3 regions of the Marinomonas gallaica genome follow, and region 1 is predicted to be linked to each of the others. Evidence: predicted binding sites of a transcription regulator. Region 1 holds the regulator's gene; each other region holds the start of a gene.
What was found. Region 1 encodes PhoB, which activates phosphate uptake and scavenging genes when phosphate is short. Its sites were predicted from a motif close to TGTCATANNNNTGTCANA; they were not measured.
Positions count from the first base shown of each region.

Region 1 (7,678 bases):
CTGCCGTGGTCGCTATTGGTTATTATCTTTTTCATAACCTACAAGCAAACTTACAAAACCAAGGCATATCGACAGGCTTCGCGTTCTTAAATGAACCTGCGGGCTTTCCGATCCTAATTCACCTAATTGAATATACAGAAGCCGGCACCTACGGACGTGCATTCTTAGTTGCCCTCATTAATACAATGCTGATTTCATTCATCGGGATTGTATTAGCCACCATTATCGGTGTGATCATGGGCTTAGCGCGATTGTCGCAAAACTGGCTCGTCGCACGACTGGCCACGGTTTACATCGAAACGCTGCGAAACATCCCATTACTGTTGCAAATGTTCTTTTGGTATTTCGCCGTATTAGCGGCATTACCCCACCCACGTGACAGCATTATTTTCGGCGATTTTTTCCTTAACAAGCGAGGGATTTACTCGCCTAATCCTATTTTTCAAGATGGCTTCGGCGTCGTTATTTTTGGTTTCTTAGCCTGTGTCGTCGCGTCGATTGCCTTAATAATTTGGGCGAAAAAGCGTCAAACACGTACTGGGTTATGGTTTCCTGCTTATTGGACGTCCTGCGGCATTATTGTATTCGGTACGATCGCCTGTTACTTCTTAGCAGGCGCGCCTGTTACCTTTGATTTGCCCGAAGCAAGTCGCTTTAACGTAAAGGGCGGTATGGTATTGGTACCAGAATTCGTTGCGGTATTAGTCGCTTTATCGACCTATACAGGTGCGTTTATCGCCGAGATCGTTCGTGCAGGTATTCTGTCTGTCAGCTGGGGACAAACCGAGGCAGCGCGTTCATTAGGAATGCGAGACAGTATTACTCAACGTCTCATCGTCTTACCACAAGCGTTGCGCGTTATCATTCCGCCTTTAACTAGCCAATATCTAAACTTAGCAAAAAACTCATCCCTGGGGGCCGCAATCGCTTACCCAGAGCTAGTCGCCGTGGTAATGGGAACGACGCTTAACCAAACTGGCCAAGCAATCGAGACCATTGGATTGTGTATGTTGGTTTACGGCTCTCTAAGTTTGTCCATTTCATTCTTTATGAATTGGTACAACAAGAAAATGTCTTTGGTAGAGCGCTAGGAGAAACATATGGCAATTGAATTTAAACCCTCCCCAAGCCTGCCACCACCGAGTAATGCGGTCGGTGCGGTTGCTTGGGTTCGCAAAAACTTTTTCTCTTCTCCGCTGAATATTTTTCTTACCGTATTTAGCTTTTACATCCTGTATCTGTTGGTTCCTCCTACCATTGAATGGGCATTTTTAGATGCGACATGGAGCGGCGAAAACAAAGATGCTTGTACCGCAGGTGGTGCATGTTGGGCGTTTATCGTCGCCTATTTCGATCAGTTTATGTACGGGCTATATCCACAAACAGAGTACTGGCGCATTAACCTAGCGGCTATTTTACTCGCTTTGTTAATTGGCATGTATGCCATCAAGGCCATCAATAAACTGATATTGTCGATTGCAGTCTTGGTCGTCTACCCAGTTGTGGCCTACTTCCTATTCGCCGGCGGTATTTTAGGCTTAGAAGTCGTTGAAACGTCTCTTTGGGGCGGTTTATTTCTAACGACTCTGTTAGGGGTTGTCGGAATTGTGGCCTCTTTGCCTTTAGGTGTTGTGCTCGCCTTAGGGCGTCGTTCCAACATGCCCATCGTTAAATCCGTTTGTGTGGTATTCATTGAAACCGTTCGTGCGGTACCACTGATCACGATTTTGTTCATGGCATCAGTGATGATTCCGCTGTTTCTACCGGATGGCTTGAACTTCAATAAGCTATTGCGCGTGTTGATTGGTATCACCCTATTCTCTGCAGCTTATATGGCCGAGGTTATCCGTGGTGGCCTGCAGGCTATTCCAAAAGGTCAATACGAAGCAGCTGACGCGATGGGGTTAACCTATTGGCAATCCATGCTGCTCGTGATCCTACCGCAAGCATTGAAGCTGGTGATTCCGGGAATTGTAAACACGTTCATTGGTTTATTTAAAGACACCACACTGGTCTACATCGTGGGTATGTTTGATCTACTGGGTCGTATTCAATCCGCCACTCACGATGGTGATTGGCTAGGTACCACCACAGAAGGCTATGCCTTCGCTGGCTTTATTTATTGGGCTATCTGCTTCGGTATGTCCCGCTACTCGATGGCGGTTGAGCGTAAGTTAGATACCGGACACAAGCGGAATTAATAAGAAAATTTGAGGCCTTACAATATGACTGATAGAAATATGGCACTCGCCCAACTTGAGCCGGGCGAAGACGCAATCATTGAGTTCAAAGACGTAAACAAGTGGTACGGTGAATTCCACGTTCTGAAAAACATCGATTTCAGTATCAAAAAAGGCGAACGGATCGTGGTCTGTGGACCCTCAGGTTCAGGTAAATCCACCATGACCCGTTGTATCAACCGTCTTGAAGAGCACCAGAAAGGTCAAATTTTGGTGGACGGTATTGAAATGAACGACAACCTGAAAAACATCGAAGCGATCCGCAAAGATGTAGGCATGGTGTTTCAGCACTTTAACTTGTTTCCACACCTGACCATTCTAGAGAACTTAACGCTAGCGCCAATCTGGGTACGTAAAACGCCTAAGAAAGAAGCGGAAGAAATGGCAATGCACTACTTGGAACGCGTAAAAATCGCCAACCAAGCACTGAAATATCCAGGTCAGCTTTCTGGAGGTCAGCAGCAACGTGTCGCCATCGCTCGTGGTTTATGTATGAAGCCGCGTATCATGCTATTTGATGAACCCACTTCGGCGCTCGACCCGGAAATGATCAAAGAAGTACTCGATGTCATGATTCAGCTTGCTGACGAAGGCATGACCATGGTGTGTGTTACACACGAAATGGGGTTTGCTAAAACGGTCGCCGATCGCGTGGTGTTCATGGATGCGGGGGAAATTGTAGAAGCCAATACGCCGCACGAATTCTTCGACAATCCGCAACATGACCGCACACAATTGTTCTTGAGTCAGATTTTGAACCACTGATCTGACTGTTTGAATAAATCATCTCTAAAAAAGCCCCTACTGGGGCTTTTTTAGTTTGTATAATAATGTCCTAATACAGACTATTGTTTAATTTGGGGGTGTAGAGTGTCTGAACAATCAGTAGAAGCCAACACAAGCACTCGTGTACGTATCATTCATCTAGCCGATAATAGCGGTAAACTACAGGTCATCTTTGCGTATGACAGTATGCTGGATATGGCGGCCTTGTCACGCCTAACCAAGCGTCGTTTTGACCCTGTCGCCAATTACAATATTGAAGGTGATCCCCTAGTCAAACCAAATACCTGCTCGACCATTATTGACTCATCCTTGCTCAACAGTGACGCCATCGAGCTACGCTCCAATGCAACCCAAAGTTATAAAAGCTATACCCAAGAAGAGTTCACATCTCGTTTCAAAGGGCCGCTGACGCGCTATGAACGCATAGCAATTCCAGTCAGTAAGATCGAATGCCCGGTGGATGATCTCAATCAGGATGCGGCTCAAATGCAAGCAGCACTGGGTAAATTTCAATCCATGCGTCTACAGCAGCGCTTAGAAGAAACCCTTGAAGTACCGCCACTGCCTGCCTCATCACACAGTATTATCCAGCTGTGTTCCGATGAGAATGCTGGCACGGATGACTTGTGTGATGTGATCAGCCTCGATCCATCGTTGTCCGCTCAAGTCATTAGTTGGGCATCCTCGCCTTACTATGGCGTGCAAGGTGAAATTGACTCCGTCGAAGATGCCATCATTCGTGTGCTAGGCTTTGATATGGTAATGAACTTAGCGCTTGGTTTGTCCATGGGGAATGCCTTCCAACTACCGAAAAATGGCCCTCGCCATTATAACGACTTCTGGTTTAGCGCCGTGTCACACGCGGTTTTGATGGAAGAGCTGGTTCGTAAAATGGCCTCCGGCGACCGCCCTCGACTCGGCCATGCCTACTTAGCAGGTTTACTGCATAATTTTGGCTACCTAGCGATTGCTGTGGTACTGCCACCGCACTTCGGTATTTTATCGCGCTACATTGAGGCAAATGCGCATTTACCATCCGAAATCATCGAAATGCAGACCCTCCACTTTACCAAAGAACAGCTAGGCGCTTGGCTGCTAAAACACTGGGGCTTACCAGAGAGTATTTATACGGCTGTACGGTATAGCAAAACGATCAGCTATGAGGGCCAGCACAATAAATTAGCCCATTTATTGTACCTGTGCCATCAACTGTTTAATGATGATAAGCTCGATCCAGGCATACTAAACGTGCTTAATTTAACCCTCGATGAGGCGAAACTCTGTCATAAAAAAGTTATGAGTTCCTCTAGTGAGTTAACAAAGATGGTTGGGTTAATAAGCGGTAATAAATGACACTGTTAAATCACAAACTTACCAAGCAATTTGATTATCGTTGGCATTCCATTGCTCAAGTGCGCCGCAGCAGTATCCCAAAAGGTATTCAGCCCTGGCTAACGACGCGCTTTTCGATCACGGCTAAATTACGTCAAGCAGGTCATCTGAGGGTGGAGGTGCTAGAAGATACATGGCAGTCACCTTCTCCACGCGAGCGCTTACGTTTAGGACTGAAGTCGCGTGAAATGGCGAGAGTTCGCAGTGTCATTTTATTTGTCGATAACGAACCAGTGGTCTATGCTCGCTCTATTATTCCGGCACGCTCTTTGAAAGGTGCTTGGCGATATTTGCCGTATTTAGACAACCGTCCGTTAGGTGGATACGTGTATAAATCTAAAGCTTTGCGCCGCAGTCAAACTGAAGTGGTTAAATTGCCCGCAGGGCTGATTCAAAACTGCGCAGAGCCCTTGTGGGCACGCCGTTCAGTCTTTATGGAATATGGTCCAGGAATATTAGTCAACGAAGCGTTCTACCCTGCTATTGCCCGTTTTACTCAAGCGGCAGGCCAACTTTAAACAAAGCGATTACAAAAAATGAGTAAACTGAAAGATTACGCCGATCTAACCCGTTTTAACCGCCCCATTGGCTCCCTATTGCTGATGTGGCCGACATTATGGGCGCTATGGTTAGCCGCTGACGGCTGGCCAAAATGGCATCTAATATTTATTTTTGTGTTGGGCGTGTTCAGTATGCGCTCTGCCGGCTGTGTGATTAACGACTTTGCCGACCGTAAAGTGGACGGCTTTGTCGAACGCACCAAGAATCGTCCATTGCCATCGGGTCGGGTATCGGAAGTAGAAGCCTTAGCGCTGTTTGCTGGTTTATCGATTTTAAGCTTTATTTTAGTGCTATTTACCGATTGGCAGACCATTTTGTTGTCTTTTGTCGGTTTGTTCTTAGCTGCTTTGTATCCGTTTATGAAACGCTACACGCATTTGCCACAGCTATTTTTGGGCTTAGCCTTCTCCTGGGCCATCCCGATGGCTTACAGCGCCCAAGGCGGTAGCTTATTAGACCCACAGCTGTGGATGTTGTTTGTGGCAAACTGCTTCTGGACCATTGCTTACGATACTTACTACGCTATGACAGACCGCCCAGATGACATTAAAGTGGGTATTAAGTCGACGGCGATTTTGTTTGGTCGCTACGACTTACTGGTGATTTTGATTTTACAGGGATTGACCCTATCCTTGATGATGTGGATCGGTGTGATTGCTCAATTAGGCCTGTTGTACTTTGTCAGCTTACTCGGTGCTGTGTATCTGTTTTACCAGCAATACCTACAAGCGAAAGATCGAGATCGGCAAGCGTGTTTTCGCTCTTTCCTAGATAATAACCGCGTCGGTTACTGTATCTTTGCAGGAATCTTACTCGGGTATTACATTTGAATGTGGCACTGATGTGACAATTTAACACAGTTGTCACATTTAGAGGCTTTAATATCTACCGTTCCTGAGATGAGGATAAATCCTGTGACCGGTAAAAAAGTTTTAATTATTGATGATGAAGCCCCAATCCGCGAGATGATCGCTGTCGCGCTGGAAATGGCTGGCTATGAATACATGGAAGCTGAAAATAGCCAACAGGCTCATGAGATGATCGTCGATCATCGACCTGACTTGGTACTTGTGGATTGGATGATGCCTGGTGGTAGTGGCGTCGAGTTGACTCGCCGTCTAAAGAAAGACCCAACGACCGCCGAAATCCCTGTGATTATGTTGACGGCGAAAAGCGAAGAAGACAATAAAATCCAAGGGTTAGAAGTAGGGGCGGACGATTACATCACCAAACCATTTTCGCCGCGTGAATTGGTGGCTCGCCTGAAAGCGGTGCTTCGCCGTGCGACACCACAAGGTGTTGATGATCCAATCGAAGTAGAAGGTTTGCTGCTTGACCCGATTAGCCAACGTGTTTCAATTGGCACTTCGCCGATCGAAATGGGGCCAACGGAGTATCGTTTGTTGAAGTTTTTAATGACTCACCAAGAACGTGCTTACTCTCGTGCTCAGCTATTGGATCAAGTTTGGGGTGGTAATGTCTATGTTGAAGAGCGTACCGTAGACGTACATATCCGCCGCTTGCGCAAAGCGATCGGCGAGTCACATGACTTTTTAATTCAAACGGTTCGCGGTACGGGATACCGTTTCTCTGCGAAACGAACGGCTTAATATATATGAAGCGAACTTGGCAACGGGCTTTCCTTACATGGATGAGTGGACTCATGGCGGTAATCGCCATAGGTTTCGTATTGGGCCATATTCTCGCACTCGCCTTACTTTATGTACTGGGCACTCTCTACTGGCAACTGTACCAACTGTACCAATTTCACTGTTGGTTACGTCGCTCAGGTAAAGCGGCCCCCCCAGAAGCCTCTGGTATTTGGGGTGAAATCTTTGATGCGGTGTATCGTCTACAAAAGAAACAACGCAAATCTAAACGCCGAATGCGTCAGGCACTTAACCGGATTGAAAACTCTACCGCCGCCCTTAAAGAAGGCGTCATCATGGCGGACAGTAACGGCAATTTGGAATGGTGGAACAATTCGGCGGGCTTGTTGCTTGGTTTACAGCGCCCTACGGACCGCGGTCAGCCAATCACCAACATTTTACGAAACCCAGAATTCTTTCGTTATTTCTCTCAAAAGCGCTTTGGTGAGCCTTTAGTCATCAAATCTCCGTCAAAAGACGGTATCTATCTAGAAGTACAAACTACTTTGTACGATCAAAATGATCACCTGATTTTTGTTCGTGATGTCACCCGTTTACATCTACTAGAGCAAATGCGTAAAGACTTCGTTGCCAATGCCTCACACGAGCTAAAAACGCCGCTTACGGTGATTAAAGGCTATCTCGAAACACTGTCTATGTTTAAAGATAACCTTCCGCCATCGATGCAACGAGGCATTGTGAACATGTCGGATCAGTCATTGCGTATGGAGCATTTGATTGAAGATCTGCTGCTACTATCACGTTTAGAGACCAATGATAAGCGTGAAGCGCATCAGTGGCTCAAAATTGATGACATTTGTGAAACGGTCAAAAAGACCGCCTTACCAATGATGTCTGATGAGCATGAGATTAGCTTTGATCTGCCCGAAGACAGCTATATTTATGGCGCCAGCAGCGAGCTCTACAGCGCGTTCTCAAACCTAGTAGTAAACGCCATCAAGTACTCACCTGAAGGCGGCGTTATTCGCGTTAAATGGGTTCAGAATGAGTTCAGTGGCGTATTCTCAGTTGAAGATCAAGGTTTAGGTA
Region 1 is NZ_CP187511.1:734,355-742,032, reverse strand. It holds gene ACPUEK_RS03440 (amino acid ABC transporter permease) at 1-1,091, shown strand, start outside; gene ACPUEK_RS03435 (amino acid ABC transporter permease) at 1,101-2,201, shown strand; gene ACPUEK_RS03430 (amino acid ABC transporter ATP-binding protein) at 2,226-3,005, shown strand; gene ACPUEK_RS03425 (HDOD domain-containing protein) at 3,111-4,379, shown strand; gene ACPUEK_RS03420 (chorismate--pyruvate lyase family protein) at 4,376-4,936, shown strand; gene ubiA (4-hydroxybenzoate octaprenyltransferase) at 4,955-5,809, shown strand; gene phoB (phosphate regulon transcriptional regulator PhoB) at 5,894-6,589, shown strand; gene phoR (phosphate regulon sensor histidine kinase PhoR) at 6,643-7,678, shown strand, end outside.

Region 2 (7,678 bases), 350 kb from region 1:
TATCAGAAGTGCGAATGTTGACATGAGTAACGATAAGGGGAGTGAAAAACTCCCCCGCCGGAAGACCAAGGTTTCCTGTCCCATGTTAATCAGGGCAGGGTGAGTCGGCCCCTAAGGCGAGGCAGAAATGCGTAGTCGATGGGAAACAGGTTAATATTCCTGTACTCGTACATATTGCGATGGAGAGACGGAGAAGGCTAGGCCAGCACAGCGATGGTTGTCTGTGTTTAAGGCGGTAGGTTTGGGACTTAGGCAAATCCGGGTCCCTTTAAGACTGAGAACTGACGACGAGCCCTCTTTTGGGCGAAGTGGTTGATGCCATGCTTCCAGGAAAAACTTCTAAGCTTCAGATATGATCGAACCGTACCCCAAACCGACACAGGTGGTCAGGTAGAGAATACCAAGGCGCTTGAGAGAACTCGGGTGAAGGAACTAGGCAAAATGGCACCGTAACTTCGGGAGAAGGTGCGCCGGCCGATGTGAAGGACTTGCTCCGTAAGCATCAGTCGGTCGAAGATACCAGGTGGCTGCGACTGTTTATTAAAAACACAGCACTCTGCAAACACGAAAGTGGACGTATAGGGTGTGACGCCTGCCCGGTGCTTGAAGGTTAATTGATGGGGTTAGCGCAAGCGAAGCTCTTGATCGAAGCCCAAGTAAACGGCGGCCGTAACTATAACGGTCCTAAGGTAGCGAAATTCCTTGTCGGGTAAGTTCCGACCTGCACGAATGGCGTAACGATGGCCACACTGTCTCCACCCGAGACTCAGTGAAATTGAAATCGCAGTGAAGATGCTGTGTATCCGCGGCTAGACGGAAAGACCCCGTGAACCTTTACTATAGCTTCACAGTGAACTTTGAACCTACTTGTGTAGGATAGGTGGGAGGCTTTGAAGTGAGGACGCCAGTTCTCATGGAGCCAATCTTGAAATACCACCCTGGTATGTTTGAGGTTCTAACTCAGATCCGTTATCCGGATCGAGGACACTGTGTGGTGGGTAGTTTGACTGGGGCGGTCTCCTCCCAAAGAGTAACGGAGGAGCACGAAGGTGCGCTCAGCATGGTCGGAAATCATGCATAGAGTGTAAAGGCAAAAGCGCGCTTAACTGCGAGACAGACACGTCGAGCAGGTACGAAAGTAGGTCTTAGTGATCCGGTGGTTCTGTATGGAAGGGCCATCGCTCAACGGATAAAAGGTACTCCGGGGATAACAGGCTGATACCGCCCAAGAGTTCACATCGACGGCGGTGTTTGGCACCTCGATGTCGGCTCATCACATCCTGGGGCTGAAGCCGGTCCCAAGGGTATGGCTGTTCGCCATTTAAAGTGGTACGCGAGCTGGGTTTAGAACGTCGTGAGACAGTTCGGTCCCTATCTGCCGTGGACGTTTGAGATTTGAGAAGAGTTGCTCCTAGTACGAGAGGACCGGAGTGAACGAACCTCTGGTGTTCCGGTTGTCACGCCAGTGGCATTGCCGGGTAGCTATGTTCGGACGGGATAACCGCTGAAAGCATCTAAGCGGGAAGCCTCCTTCAAGATAAGATCTCACTGGCACTTAAAGTGCCCTAAAGAGCCGTTCGAGACTAGGACGTTGATAGGTTGGGTGTGTAAGTGCTGTGAGGCATTGAGCTAACCAATACTAATTGCTCGTGAGGCTTGACCATATAACACCAAAATGGTTTTGAGAGTGTGAAGAAAACATACTCGCTGTACTACAGATTACGACACTACTGAAATTGTTCCAGACAATTTTCAGTATTGCCTCCATCCTTGGAGGTACTGGTTTGATACTTGGTTATCACTATTTCAAAAGTTTTATTGTTAAAGACTCAAGTTCACGAACTTGCGTGTTTTGGCTAAGGCAAACAGAAGCCACCCAAAACGATCGCAAACCCGTTTGCTTGACGATCATAGAGGCGTTGAACCACCTGATCCCATCCCGAACTCAGAAGTGAAAGGCGCCATCGCCGATGGTAGTGTGGGAGATCCCATGTGAGAGTAGGTCGTCGTCAAGCATCATACAAAGGAAGCCCTGATAGCGATGCTGTCAGGGCTTTTTTGTGTCTGCGGTTTTCTGCATCTCAACACCTCAAAACAGCTAGATTGCGCATCCCTTTTATGCCCCGCTTGCGCCTGTCTCATGCTTCGACGCTTCAGCGGGTGACCTCAAAAGACTGTACCTTATGACATCGATTAGAGAAGGCGTTCAGAAAAACAGAGACATCGCACCACCTGATCCCATCCCGAACTCAGAAGTGGCTCTCAACACGCCGCAGGCGCTCACCATCGCCGATGGTAGTGTGGGAGTCCCGCAAGGGTATAGATATCGTCAAGCATCCTACAAAGGAAGTCCTGATAGCAAACGCTGTCAGGGCTTTTTGCTACTGAGATTAAGGTTCTAACCCAGACAGTATTCAAAGCCCAAATATAAAGAGCTGGTGTTGATTAGCTTAAGCGGCTAAAACTTAAAATATGGCCTTTAAACTGATTTGGCAGATAATCTGTGTGAATAGGTTTTGTCTGAACGCAATCGAAGCCAAAACTTGCCATTTTATGAGTCATTTTGTTTTTACGGCCTCGGCCTGGATCGACCAAAATAACTTTGCAGTCAGGGGAAGCATGCTCTTGAATAAAGTTCGCCAACAGTTCTATATGGCTATCCTCGTAAAGCACGTCACTACCAATAATTAAGTCAAATAGCCCTAAGGTATCGTCTTTCTCAGCCCAGTCTGCTTGCAGATAAGGGATGATTTTATCCCCATTAAGTTCAGTATTGCGATTGAGGAAGAGTCCTGACTCTGGGTGGTAATCCGTTGCTGTAATATTAACGTCTCTTTTATTTAGAAGTAAGCTCGATAGAGCCATACCGCAGCCAATCTCTAGGACCCTTTTCGTACCAGTTTCGTAATTACAAATATGATGAGCCAAGACTAAGCTTGAGGGCCAGACAATGCCAAAGAGGGGCCATGTGGCAGATGAAATGCCAAGCTTTTCTGCAATGCCATCAGGATCGTAGAACTCTTGATTATCGCGTAGCGTACATAAGTGTATATCAGTTTTGTCAAACTCGATGGTTTGATAACGCAGTCGAAGGGTCGTCATAGATTTCTCAGAAAGAAGTAGGCGCTAGGCCAGCTATCGAAGATAAATGACGCAACGAGGGTGTTTGCAATGCCAGTATAGCACCAAGCCTATTTGCATCGGGGTTTATTTGTGTAGGGGCACTTGTCTTCCTTAAGGCTCTACTAATTGTAATAAGAAATATCTGTGAGGTAGTCACGTTTCTGTCATCACGGCGGACTAGGATGACATTTTCCTAATGGGGGTGATGTCATGAATAGTTCAGAAGCGTTACAAGCACCACAAGTATCAAGTGGAAGTCGTTGGCCGCAGTGGCTGGCAGTGTTAGTGCTGGTCTATGTGTTAATCAGTGCTGTTGGCATGATTGGTTCAGGTTTTAAAGCGGCAACGGGTGGCCAAGCAAAAGAGCTATTTGAGTTTGCTTCCAACCCGTATATAGGCCTTGTGATTGGGATTGTCGCGACGGCTTTGATACAGTCTTCTTCAACAGTCACCTCTTTGATTGTCGGTATGGTGGCGGGCGGATTACCGGTTGAGATTGCCATTCCTATGATTATGGGGTCGAACATCGGAACGACGGTTACGAATACACTGGTAAGCCTTGGGCATGTTCGGGATAAAGCCGAGTTTCGTCGAGCGTTTGCTGCAGCAACCGTACATGATTTTTTTAACTTGATGGCGGTGGCGATTTTTTTACCATTAGAAATCATGTTTGGTTTTTTAGAGCATGTAGCGCTTTGGTTGTCGACATTCTTGATCGGAGCCGACAGTTACTCTATGTCTGATCTAAACGTGATTAAGGCGTTGACCAAGCCCTTTGTCGGGGCGGTTGATAATGTGACGAGCATTTTGCCAGGTACATTCGCTAGCGTAGCATTGATCTTAGCAGGCTTGGCTTTCATCTTCTTAGCGATCACCTACATTGGTAAATTATTGAAAGTTTTGATGGTCGGAAAAGCAAAAGAAATTTTGCATTCTGCTATAGGACGCGGCCCCTTAACGGGCATCGCATCCGGTGCACTGGTGACGACGTTTGTACAGTCTTCTTCAACGACAACGAGTTTAATGGTGCCTCTGGCAGGCTCAGGTTCCTTTAGTTTAAAGCAGATCTATCCTTTCATGCTAGGTGCCAATATTGGTACGACTGTTACCGCTTTGCTTGCTGCTACAGCGATTTCAGGGGCTCTAGCGGTATCGGCTTTGGAGATTGCGTTAGTGCATTTCTTATTTAACGTATTCGCTGTGGTGGTCATTTTCGGTTTGCCATTTCTGCGAGGTTTGCCGATCAAAGGGGCCGAATGGTTAGCGGCAGTTGCCGCTGAAAAGAAAGTCTTTGCTGCGGTTTGGGTGCTGGGTGTATTCATTGCATTGCCATTATTAATGATTGCCGTAAGTATGGTTTTCTAATCGCGCGTAACCTAAAGGATGAAGAGTATGTCTGATTTTCAACGTATGACAAAAGAAGAGTTACACACGATTCTAAATGAAACTGAACAGCAGATTCACGATATTCGGTCGGAATTAGAGTTACGCGATAATGATCAACAGCATGAGGAAGTGGAAAGTATTGAGCTAGGGGAAGAGTGGTCACCGGTGAAATGGCATCAAGTACGGACGTTCTTCCAAATGGTATTAGAAGAACTGCGTAAATAAACCTAAGTAGAGAACTTCAGAAAAGTGATATAAAAGGGCCAATGAAAGCCATTAGCCCTTTTATATGTCTTTCTTTGATGTTGTCTCAATACCTAGCTTTTCCTTTACACCTTCAATAAATTTGGGGGTTAAGCGTAAGTAAGCCATTACTAACCCTATATCATCGGGGTCACGCTTGATAGTGAAGCCAATACGCCGGCAGAAGTCGATCATGCGTTTGTTTTCCGCTAATACGGTACCTTTCATCTCCTTAATCCCTTTGAAGTGTGCGACTAAAAATAAGCGCCTCATTAAGAGTGCTGCTAAGCCATGGCCTTGATACTCATCACCAATGACCACCGCGAACTCACAGCTCTTATCATCGAAGTTGTCACTAAAGCGAGCAGCGCCCATAAGCACTTGTTCGCCTTCTTTATCTCCCACGGCAATTAATGCCATTTCTCGGTCATAATCGATATGAGATAAACTGGCGATCATCTTAGGCGTCAGTTCTTGGATGTTAGCAATGAATCGGAAATAGCGGCTTTCGTGGGATAGGTTTTTGACGAACTCTGCCATCATGTAGGCATCACGAGGCAAAATTGGTCGCAGCGTAATGTCTTGCCCATCACGAAGGGTGACTTGTTTGACCCACTGTCGAGGATAAGGCTGAATCGCTAGGTGTTCATAGCGTCTTAATTTACCGCTACTTTTTAGTTTGGCTTTGACGTTCGCAAAAATACTGCCACTTTCATGTATACGTACGTCCGCCAGCTCAACATATTCTAGCTCAGGCAGTTCGCAAATCATGGTTGAAAAACTGCGTAATAAGTCCTCTAACTCAAAGGACTCAACATTCGGAAAAGCCCGCTGGATCAAATCCTTAGACAAAATCGTATTCAGAGGCGGTAACGCTACCGCCTCAGTTTGGTGGTGCCATTGATTCGCACCTTCCAAAGATAAGCCTATCGCAGGGCCGAACACTGGGTCTCGAAAAGAGCGTAAATGGATGGGTTTTTTTAGTAAAAAATGGGACTGTCGCCGAGCAATTAAACGGAAGTTAAAGAGTTCAAAGACTTCTTTGAGATCATCAGCTGTCGGTGTTTTGTTGCCAGCTTTAATCATTTCTTTTAGCTTAGCGCGTGCCGCAGCGACATCAATATTGAAGCGAAACGCATGGCTATCAGGCGTTTGTTTAGCGAGTAATTGGTTACGGTGGAACTGGACTAAAAACTGAAAGCCTTCGATGGCGGCTTCGGGGGTGCGAAAGGTTGGTATACCAGCTTCATTGATACGAGTACGCAATGCCACCATGTGCCCACCACCTAGCATACAGACCATCACCAGCTTCTTTTGCTTCTTATGCAGCTGTAATACTTGATCGTACAAGGACACCATATTAATCAATGCGGTCGGGCTTAACATCAAAAGTACAGCGCCACATTCTTTATCAGCTAAAGCGGTTTCAGCGAGATCAACAAACAGATCAGCGTTACAGCTCGCCCATGCCGTGGTCACGCTGCCAATGCTGCCTCGTCCGTCCATAATGCCTTCAAGCTTAGTATGTAATTCTTCACTAGGGGACAGTAAGTTAACATTCACTTCTTCTGCACGCTGCGCAGCCAGTTCACCTGGACCAGATCCATTACCAATGATCATTAATGACCCTTGTTTGACTCGACGTGCATTGGTCATCACGGATGCCGCTGCTACCAGGTCGTTCAGTCGACGGCCACGTACCGCGCCAGTTCGGCTTAACGCGGCATCAAGAACTCTAGGATCCGCGCCAATGTTGTGTTCTGTCACGACGGCAACGGGCTTAGAGCGGCTGGCGGCACGTAAGCTACTGAGGAAACGTGTGGTTGAACCAATCTTTTGTAGGTACATCAGAATGGACTGGCTTTCAAAATCATTCGACAAATAGTCTAGGATTTGCGAAGGCATAACGTCGATAGGACTGCCCATTGATACGACTTGAGAAAAGCCAATGCCCTGCCAAGTCGCCCAGTCAACCAAAGCACTGGCAACCGTGCCGGATTGAGACAACAATGCTAAGCGTCCAGGAATAGGTTGAGTTAACCCTAACCATGCTGAAAAGCCTTGCTTAGGGCGACACATGCCAAAGCTATTGGGACCAATAAGTCGCACGCCATGCTGCCGTGCCGCTTTTAGTATTTCATCAGGGTTTTCATCAGAGCCAGTGAATACTAAGAGAGCTGGGATTGATAACGACCCACACTGCTCGATAATTTGAGTTAATGGACGCGGGTCTTCACCGGCCAAAATGGCTAGATCAGGTGTGTTTGCTAAGCTTTCGAGTGAACTCAGTTGATCGAATGGAAGTACGCCGATACTGTCATCTGGCTGGGTGCCATATAAGAATACTTTGCCTCGACGGCCACCAAAAGAAAGGGCTCTAAGCACTGCATGAAGAATGGGGTTAAGGCGATCTTCTCCTGTAAACACTAAAATAGAAGAAGGGGCTAATAATGGCTGCAGCGCGTGTTTTGACATGCAAAAGTCTCCCTGAATAGCCTGTGGCGAACGTCTTGGCAAATGCCCTCGCTCAACGACAGAGAATGCATTGTATTTATAGCAGTCTAGACCAATGTCGGATAGGCTGCCTAGTGCTAACTATGGCTTGATATAACGCAGTTAACCGAATATCGCCTTATAGTAGCCTTACTGGCTACGACGATGAATAACAATAATAGTGACCCTTGATTTGGGTGCAGATTTTAACGGATACCGATATGACGACCGCCTACTTGACTCACCCTACGTGTGAAGAACATCAGCTTGGAGACGATCACCCAGAATCTCCTCAACGCCTTGAAGCGATTCAGAATCGCCTCATTGCCGGGCAATTGATGGACTTCTTACGATGGCGAGAAGCTGAAAAGGCCACTGTAGCGCAGCTAAATGCGACACATGATCCTGATTATGTTGCGTCGATATTTGCTCA
Region 2 is NZ_CP187511.1:1,085,332-1,093,009, forward strand. It holds rRNA gene ACPUEK_RS05085 (23S ribosomal RNA) at 1-1,664, shown strand, start outside; rRNA gene rrf (5S ribosomal RNA) at 1,901-2,015, shown strand; gene ACPUEK_RS05095 (class I SAM-dependent methyltransferase) at 2,446-3,102, opposite strand; gene ACPUEK_RS05100 (Na/Pi symporter) at 3,334-4,488, shown strand; gene ACPUEK_RS05105 (hypothetical protein) at 4,516-4,734, shown strand; gene ACPUEK_RS05110 (GNAT family N-acetyltransferase) at 4,795-7,227, opposite strand; gene ACPUEK_RS05115 (histone deacetylase family protein) at 7,467-7,678, shown strand, end outside.
Region 2: ACPUEK_RS05100 (Na/Pi symporter) is a predicted target of PhoB. The motif match lies at 3,275-3,292, and genes of this name have one in related genera.

Region 3 (7,678 bases), 980 kb from region 1:
AACCAAGAGTTTGCCGCACTTTCTCGTTCAGCTTTAGCGCGTTCTCGAGCAGATTGGCTATACGGCATTAATCTAACTCGAGCCTATACAGTGAAAGGCCGTCAAGCAGGCTACAACGGGGTACTATCTGTTGGCCGTGTGCAAACGCCTATTTTGGGGCTCGTTGTACAACGCGACAAAGAACGTGAGAATTTTGTCTCGAAAGCTTTTTACCAAGTCATCGCTCATTTAGAAACGAACACACTCCCCTTTCAGGCCAAATGGCAGCCTAGTGAAGCCTGTGCCCCCTATCAAGACGAAGAAGGGCGTGTCTTGAGTCGCCCTTTGGCTGAAAATGTAGCCAAAAGAATCACTAACAAACCAGGGCACGTAAAACAATACGATAAGAAGCCAAAGCAGCAATCAGCACCGCTTCCCTATAATTTATCGGCCTTGCAGATCGACGCAGCGAAAGCCTTTTCAATGACCGCACAAAAAGTCCTTGATGTTTGCCAAGCACTTTATGAGCGCCATCAAATGATTACCTACCCGCGTTCAGATTGCCGCTATTTACCAACCGAACAGTTCAAACAAGCGAAAACAATTATTGATCAGTTAAAGACGTTAGCCCTTCCCTTCTCTGCAGCGGCACAAGAAGCGAACCCTGCTACACGTAGTAAAGCCTGGAATGACAAACAAGTGGGTGCCCATCACGCCATTATCCCAACCTCCCAAACGGGTTCATTTAGCAAACTGAATAATGATGAGCAGAAAGTCTTTGAACTGATCGCACGCCAATATTTTATCCAGTTTATGCCAGTCCACAAATACTTGGCGACCAAGATTCTAATTGAGATTGAAGGTGGGAACTTTGTTGCGCAAGGTATCACGGTTACAGAATTAGGCTGGAAACACCTAATGCCCAAGTCCAAAAAGGAAGACACTGAACTACCTATATTGGTCGTAGGGCAACAAATACACTGCCAAAAAGGCGAAGTTCTCGACAAGGAAACCACACCGCCAGAGGCTTTCACCGATGCAACACTGCTTGCAGCAATGACTGGGATCAGCCGCTTTGTCAGCGATAAAGAAATCAAAGCCATCTTGAAAGAAACGGATGGACTCGGAACAGAAGCCACGCGCGCGGGTATTTTAGAACTACTTTTTAAACGGAGCTTTTTGACCCGTCAGGGGAAGCAAATACATGCGACGCCAACCGGACGAGCTCTAATTGAGGCATTACCGAACAGTACAACCGTACCTGACATGACAGCAAAATGGGAATCCATGCTAAATGACATTAGTCTGAATAAGCAGAGCTACCAAACCTTCATGCACGAACTGGATCAAGCGCTACGTAATCTAATACACAGCGCCCGAGAAGGCTCTATGAGCCAATTTGCCTCATTACCCAAAACAAGCAGCACACCTAAAAAGAAACGCACCTACACTCGTAAGAGTAAACGCTCTAGTAAAGCGAAACCCACAACCTAGCCAAGTGCCAGCCAGATCCCGACACCGACCATCAACGTACCTGCGATACGGTTCATTATTCGAACATTACCACTCTGCATTAACAGAGTACGCATTGTGCGACCACCCGATGCGTAAATCAGCAGGCATGCAAATTCTAAAGTCAGGATAATTGCGACAAGACTAACAAGTTGTTGCGCTAACGGCTGCTCGGGAACGAGAAAAGGCGGTAATAAAGCAACAAAAAATGCCCACCCTTTAGGATTAGCAATAGCCGTTATAAACCCCTGAGACATTAATTCAAACGCGCTTGCTGGACGCCCACTATCACCATCAGCCTTGATCGCCATTTTCCCTCGTGACAACCACATTAAAACACCAATGTAGGCTAAATAAGCTCCACCAACATATTTAAAAATGATAAAGATAGTCGGGTAATTTAGTAAAAGCGCTGCGACACCTATAGACGACAAGGTGGCCACTAAGCCAACTCCAGCTAGCTCGCCTACCATCATCCATAAAGAACGCTTAACACCAATGGTCATTCCCAACGTCATAGCAAGTGTCATACACATACCAGGCGTGATAGAAACAAAGAAAAAAGTTGGAACAAATACCGACAAAAGAGCGAAGTTCATTGCAGCTTACCGAATTAGATTAATAACCGCATTTAAATTGCCAGAAGCCATACGAATTGACAACATCAAGCCAGTGAAAATAATTACAAAGCTGTTTGCTTTTAGAAGTGCTTCTTACGTTTAAATTCACCGTCTTCCATGAATTTTTGCCATTCATCATCAAGACCTTCTTCCGCCTCACTGTCCTCCAGCGTTGAAGCTTCCATTTCGGCTTCACGCTGCTGCAGAGCTAAATCATCTTGAATTTCTTGGATAGTTTCTTGGTACTTATTGATCAATTCAATCGCTTCAGTCTTCTCTTCAATGGGCCTTAACTGATTGATCGCCTCATTATACTCACTGATCGCGTCTTCCATTTTATGAGTAAGGAAAAACTGCCTAGCCAAGTAAGAGTGATGATCTGCATTGATTTTGTAGCGAAACCAATGAAGTAATTCATCGTATCGCGCAAAGCTATCCTCATCAATTTGCTTAGCCGTTTTTGCCGTCTGCAAATAGCCATGGAATGATTCGAACAGACGCTTCATTTCCATTATTTGAATTTCGTCAACAACCGGTTTCGCTCGACGCTTCTCTTTACTGCTTTGGAACTGCTGCATCTCCTCATGAAGAAAACGTCGACGTCGTGATAAAGGCTCATCAGGCTGAACAGCCAATAGCTCGTCGCAAATAGCAATCATACGAGCGTACAACCATAAACGCATGTCTTTTGGTTGATACTGAGCGGGTAACTCATCTAAATAGCGGCGCACTTGACGCAACTGATTGTTAAGCAGCGCGACTTTACGCAACCGCTCAATCCGAGCCTGTTCTTTTAATTGTAGATAAATAGCAAACGCAATAAAGCCACCGATTACCATCAACAGTAGCGTTACGATAATTGCAGTCATATTTTCGTTTTCCGAAGCGCTAATACGTTATTGTTATATCAACCAATCTTCCCCAATAAAAAAGGGCTTAACTGGCTGTAGAATTGTTTCCAAATAGTTCTGTTTCAATCCGCTGGATAGTGTTTTGCAGTTTTTTGAGCACCGGGTCTGCCTGCTCAAATGTCGCTACTTTTTCCATCTCAGCAAGTGCTAAACGAAGTTTTTCAAGCGCACTGGCTTTTTTATCAAGTTCCAAACTTGCTTGGGCTTCTTTCACAAGCAAATCATGATGCGCTAAGCAATACGAGAAACGAATCTGTGCCACTTGGTCCTTTGCCGTTGCTTTATCAACTAAATCACTATTAACCAGCCCTCTTAATAACAGCGGTACAGATTGCAACCCTTGTTGCACGTGAGACAACTGAACATGTGTCTGCACTTTGTCATTAATGGACGCCTGCTGACCTAGCTTGAGTTCTTCTAAAAGCTGCAGATACCCAGGCAATGCACTTTCTAAGTCTACTACCAGTTTATGTCGGCCAAGTAAGTGAATACTTGAAATTAAGTATTCCAACAAGACAACTTTCGTTGTCAGAGGTAAATAGCGATCAGGTAATACATTCAATAAGTCTGCAACACGGTAGCTACGCTTACTGAGCTGTTCTAGTTCGCGTTGCTGCTTCTCTTGGCGCTCTTTATAGAGTCTCAACAGCGATATAATCAGTATCGCCAATAGCAATACCACTGTCACGATAATTATAATTGTTACGATAAAGCTGCCCGACACGAGATCACCATGAAGATTAGAAAAGTCTAAACTCTAAGCATATAAAAAAACCGACCATTATGCATGATCGGTTTTTAAAGTATTCAAAACTAAGATGAGGTTTACGCGACTGAGAAACCTAGCAACGCATAGAAAATAATCGCTGATAGTATCCCTGAAGCAGGAACAGTAATAACCCATGCCGCAGCAATACGTATCAGTGCAGAGCGCTTCACTAACTCTTTCTTAGTTGCTTTCTTAAGACTCTTACGCTCATCACGTGAGATTGGCGCAGCGCTACGAAGAGACTTGACTTCACGTAAAATCGCACGTTTTTCCGCCACATCCGCTAACTTAAATCGCTCAACGAATGCCTGCGTTTCATCTTCACCAAGGCCTGAGCTAGTCGAGTGTTTCTCTATTTGAGCCAATTTTTTCTCGTAAGAAAGCTTCAAATATTCGCGCAAGAAGCCAACACCAAAGATACCACCTACCGCAATGTGCGTAGAGCTCACTGGTAAGCCAAGCTGAGAAGCGATAATTACCGTAATTGCAGCGGCCATTGCCACACAGAAAGCTCGAGTCTTATCCAGCTCTGTGATCTCTGAACCCACAGTACGAATAAGCTTAGGGCCAAACAATGCTAAACCAATGGCAATACCCAAACCACCTGTCAACATAACCCACAGCGGAATAGACGCTTTAGCAGAAACACCACCATGCATTAGAGCATCATTGATTGCAGCCAACGGTCCAATTGCGTTTGCAACGTCGTTGGCGCCGTGAGCAAAACTCAATAGTGCAGCAGAAACAATCAATGGAATAGTAAATAAGCTATTGACCGCGTCTTTATCATTCTTAAGTGCATTTGCTGCACGGTCGACTGCAGGGCGAACAATAAAGTAGACGGTTAACGCCAGACCTAAGCCTATCAATAAAGCCGTAACAATATCCAGATTCCAGATCTTCTTGAGACCTTTCATTGCTAGGTACGTTGAAAAAGCCCATACCATTAGAGCAACCAAAAATGGCACAACTTTTTTAGCCGCTTCTATCCTGTCACTCTTGTACATGACGGATCGTTTAATATAGATCAAAAAAGACGCAGCGATAATGCCACCCAATGCAGGTGAGATCACCCAACTAGCAACAATCGCGCCCACTTTATCCCAGTTGGCGATATCCCAACCACCGGCGGCAATACCCGCTCCCATAACACCACCCACAATCGAGTGAGTCGTTGAGACTGGCGCACCTAGATACGTTGCCAAGTTCAACCAAATTGCGCCAGCCAATAAAGCAGCCATCATAACCCAGATAAATGTTTCTACATCTGCAATCGCATTAGGGTTAATAATGCCTTTTTTAATGGTCCCAACAACACTACCGCCAGCAACAATTGCCCCCGCCGCTTCAAATACTGCTGCAATTAGAATCGCTCCAACCATAGACAAAGCTTTAGAGCCTACTGCAGGGCCAACGTTGTTCGCTACGTCATTGGCACCGATATTTAACGCCATATAAGCGCCAAAAGCGGATGCAATAGCTAAGATAGAAATGTTTGAGATGCCCTCTCCATGCGTATACGCATAGTAGCCAGACAAAACAACGAACGCTAGAGCGATCAAAATCCGAACGATATCACCGCCACGGGTAGTCTTTGAGCTTGTGCCGTAATCTGTAAGATCCATAAAAAGATACTTCTTAAAAAATTAAACGACGCTGGTTGGCGAATCTTCACCTAGCCGCTCTTTTCCTAGAGGGCCCAAACCAGCCTTTCAAATTAATCCGTCAAAATTCATTAAACTGAAACGCGCGTCATTCTACACTTAGAACATTTTTATAAAAACCCAATAGAGCCTGAATCATGATTTAAGTAAGAGGTTTTTTGGCGCACATTTCATTTCGGTTGCATTTATATGACTTTAATGTGACAGCAATGTTACAACCAATACCATTCTGAATATTTTATTAAATTTAGGCAAAAAAAAGCCCCAAAAGGGGCTAAAAAGTTAGAATTGGGGGGCCAATTCTCAGGGTAAAAAGTAACTGGGACTTAGAAGAAGCCCATTGGGTTAATATCGTAGCTTACTAACATATTCTTAGTTTGCTGATAGTGATCAAGCATCATTTTGTGGTTTTCTCGACCGACACCGGATTTTTTGTAACCACCAAATGCTGCATGTGCTGGGTATTGGTGGTAGCAGTTCATCCACACTCGGCCGGACTGAATACCGCGCCCCATGCGATAAGCGCGATTGGTGTCACGGGTCCATACGCCAGCACCCAGACCAAACTCAGTATCGTTGGCTATCGCTAACGCTTCAGCTTCATCTTTAAAGGTAGTCACGGATACAACAGGACCGAAAATTTCTTCTTGGAAGACACGCATGTCATTGGTGCCTTTGAGCAGTGTTGGCTTAATGTAAAATCCATCATTGAAACCCTCAACCACTTCTTGATCACCACCAACAAGTACCTCAGCCCCCTCATCGCGGCCAATTTTTAGGTAACTTAGGATCTTCTCAAACTGCTCTTGTGACGCTTGAGCCCCCACCATGGTGTCAGTATCCAGTGGGTTCCCACGTTTAATCTTTTCAATGCGGTCTATGACAAGCTTAATAAAATCATCGTACATATCTTCTTGGATCAACAAACGCGACGGACAGGTACATACTTCACCTTGGTTAAAGAACGCCAATACGGCACCTTCAACACATTTGCTAACAAACTCGTCTTCAGCGTCCATGATGTCGCTAAAGTAGACATTAGGTGATTTTCCGCCTAACTCGACAGTGGATGGTATAATGTTTTCAGCGGCACATTTTAGGATGTGTGAGCCAACGGGGGTAGAACCAGTGAAGGCAATTTTGGCGATTCGTTTACTGGTTGCCAACGCTTGTCCGGCCTCTGCGCCGTAGCCGTTGACTATGTTGAGCACGCCAGCGGGTAACAAGTCACTAATCAATTCAGCTAATACTAAAATAGAAGCAGGTGTTTGTTCGGCAGGTTTTAGCACCACACAGTTACCCGCAGCGAGCGCTGGTGCTAATTTCCATGCTGCCATGAGCAAAGGGAAGTTCCACGGGATAATCTGACCCACAACACCTAGTGGTTCGTGAAAGTGGTAGGCGACGGTGTTCTCGTCGATTTCACCGATGGAGCCTTCTTGAGCACGAATAGCCCCCGCGAAATAGCGGAAGTGATCCGCTGCAAGTGGTACATCTGCAGCTAAGGTTTCTCGGACTGACTTCCCATTATCCCAAGTGTCCGCGACTGCCAAAACTTCTAAATTTGCTTCAATGCGATCAGCGATTTTTAACAGCACTAATGAACGCGCTTGAACCGATGTTTTACCCCAAGCCTCTTTTGCAGCATGCGCTGCATCAAGTGCAAGGTTAATATCTTCTTCGGTAGATCGAGGAATACGACAGAATGGTTTACCATCGACAGGGCTGACGTTGTCAAAGTATTCACCTTTAACTGGGGCTACCCATTCGCCACCGATAAAGTTTTCATACTGCTCATTAAAGCTAACAACGCTGCCTTCAGAACCTGGTTTTGCATAGATCATACTGTTTACTCCGGTTATTGTTGTTTTCAGTAATTCAATTACTATGCATTCAATGTAGACCTATGTTTTGGAAGTTTCTTGTCTGACAGTCTAAAAAACTTGTCTAGCAGTCCATAAACGTTGACCGTACTCTATAATTTAGGTTAATCATTAAACAACCCTTACTCAGCACTACCATCAAACAACAATTAAAGAGGTGTGTATGACTCATCAAATTGCGAGCCTTGGGACGCTGCGACAGCCCACAAAGCTTGTAGAAAACCGCGTTTGTTTTGCTGGCCCACACGCCGAACTCAGCATCTATGATACTTATGAACAAGCAGAGCGAGTTAGCTTGAAATCGGATTCACTACTCTATTGCGGCATGGTCACTGGCGCC
Region 3 is NZ_CP187511.1:1,714,034-1,721,711, reverse strand. It holds gene ACPUEK_RS08055 (DNA topoisomerase III) at 1-1,473, shown strand, start outside; gene ACPUEK_RS08050 (LysE family translocator) at 1,470-2,090, opposite strand; gene ACPUEK_RS08045 (hypothetical protein) at 2,192-2,980, opposite strand; gene ACPUEK_RS08040 (hypothetical protein) at 3,048-3,746, opposite strand; gene ACPUEK_RS08035 (inorganic phosphate transporter) at 3,848-5,416, opposite strand; gene exaC (acetaldehyde dehydrogenase ExaC) at 5,782-7,299, opposite strand; gene ACPUEK_RS08025 (AraC family transcriptional regulator) at 7,502-7,678, shown strand, end outside.
Region 3: ACPUEK_RS08035 (inorganic phosphate transporter) is a predicted target of PhoB. The motif match lies at 5,655-5,672, and genes of this name have one in related genera.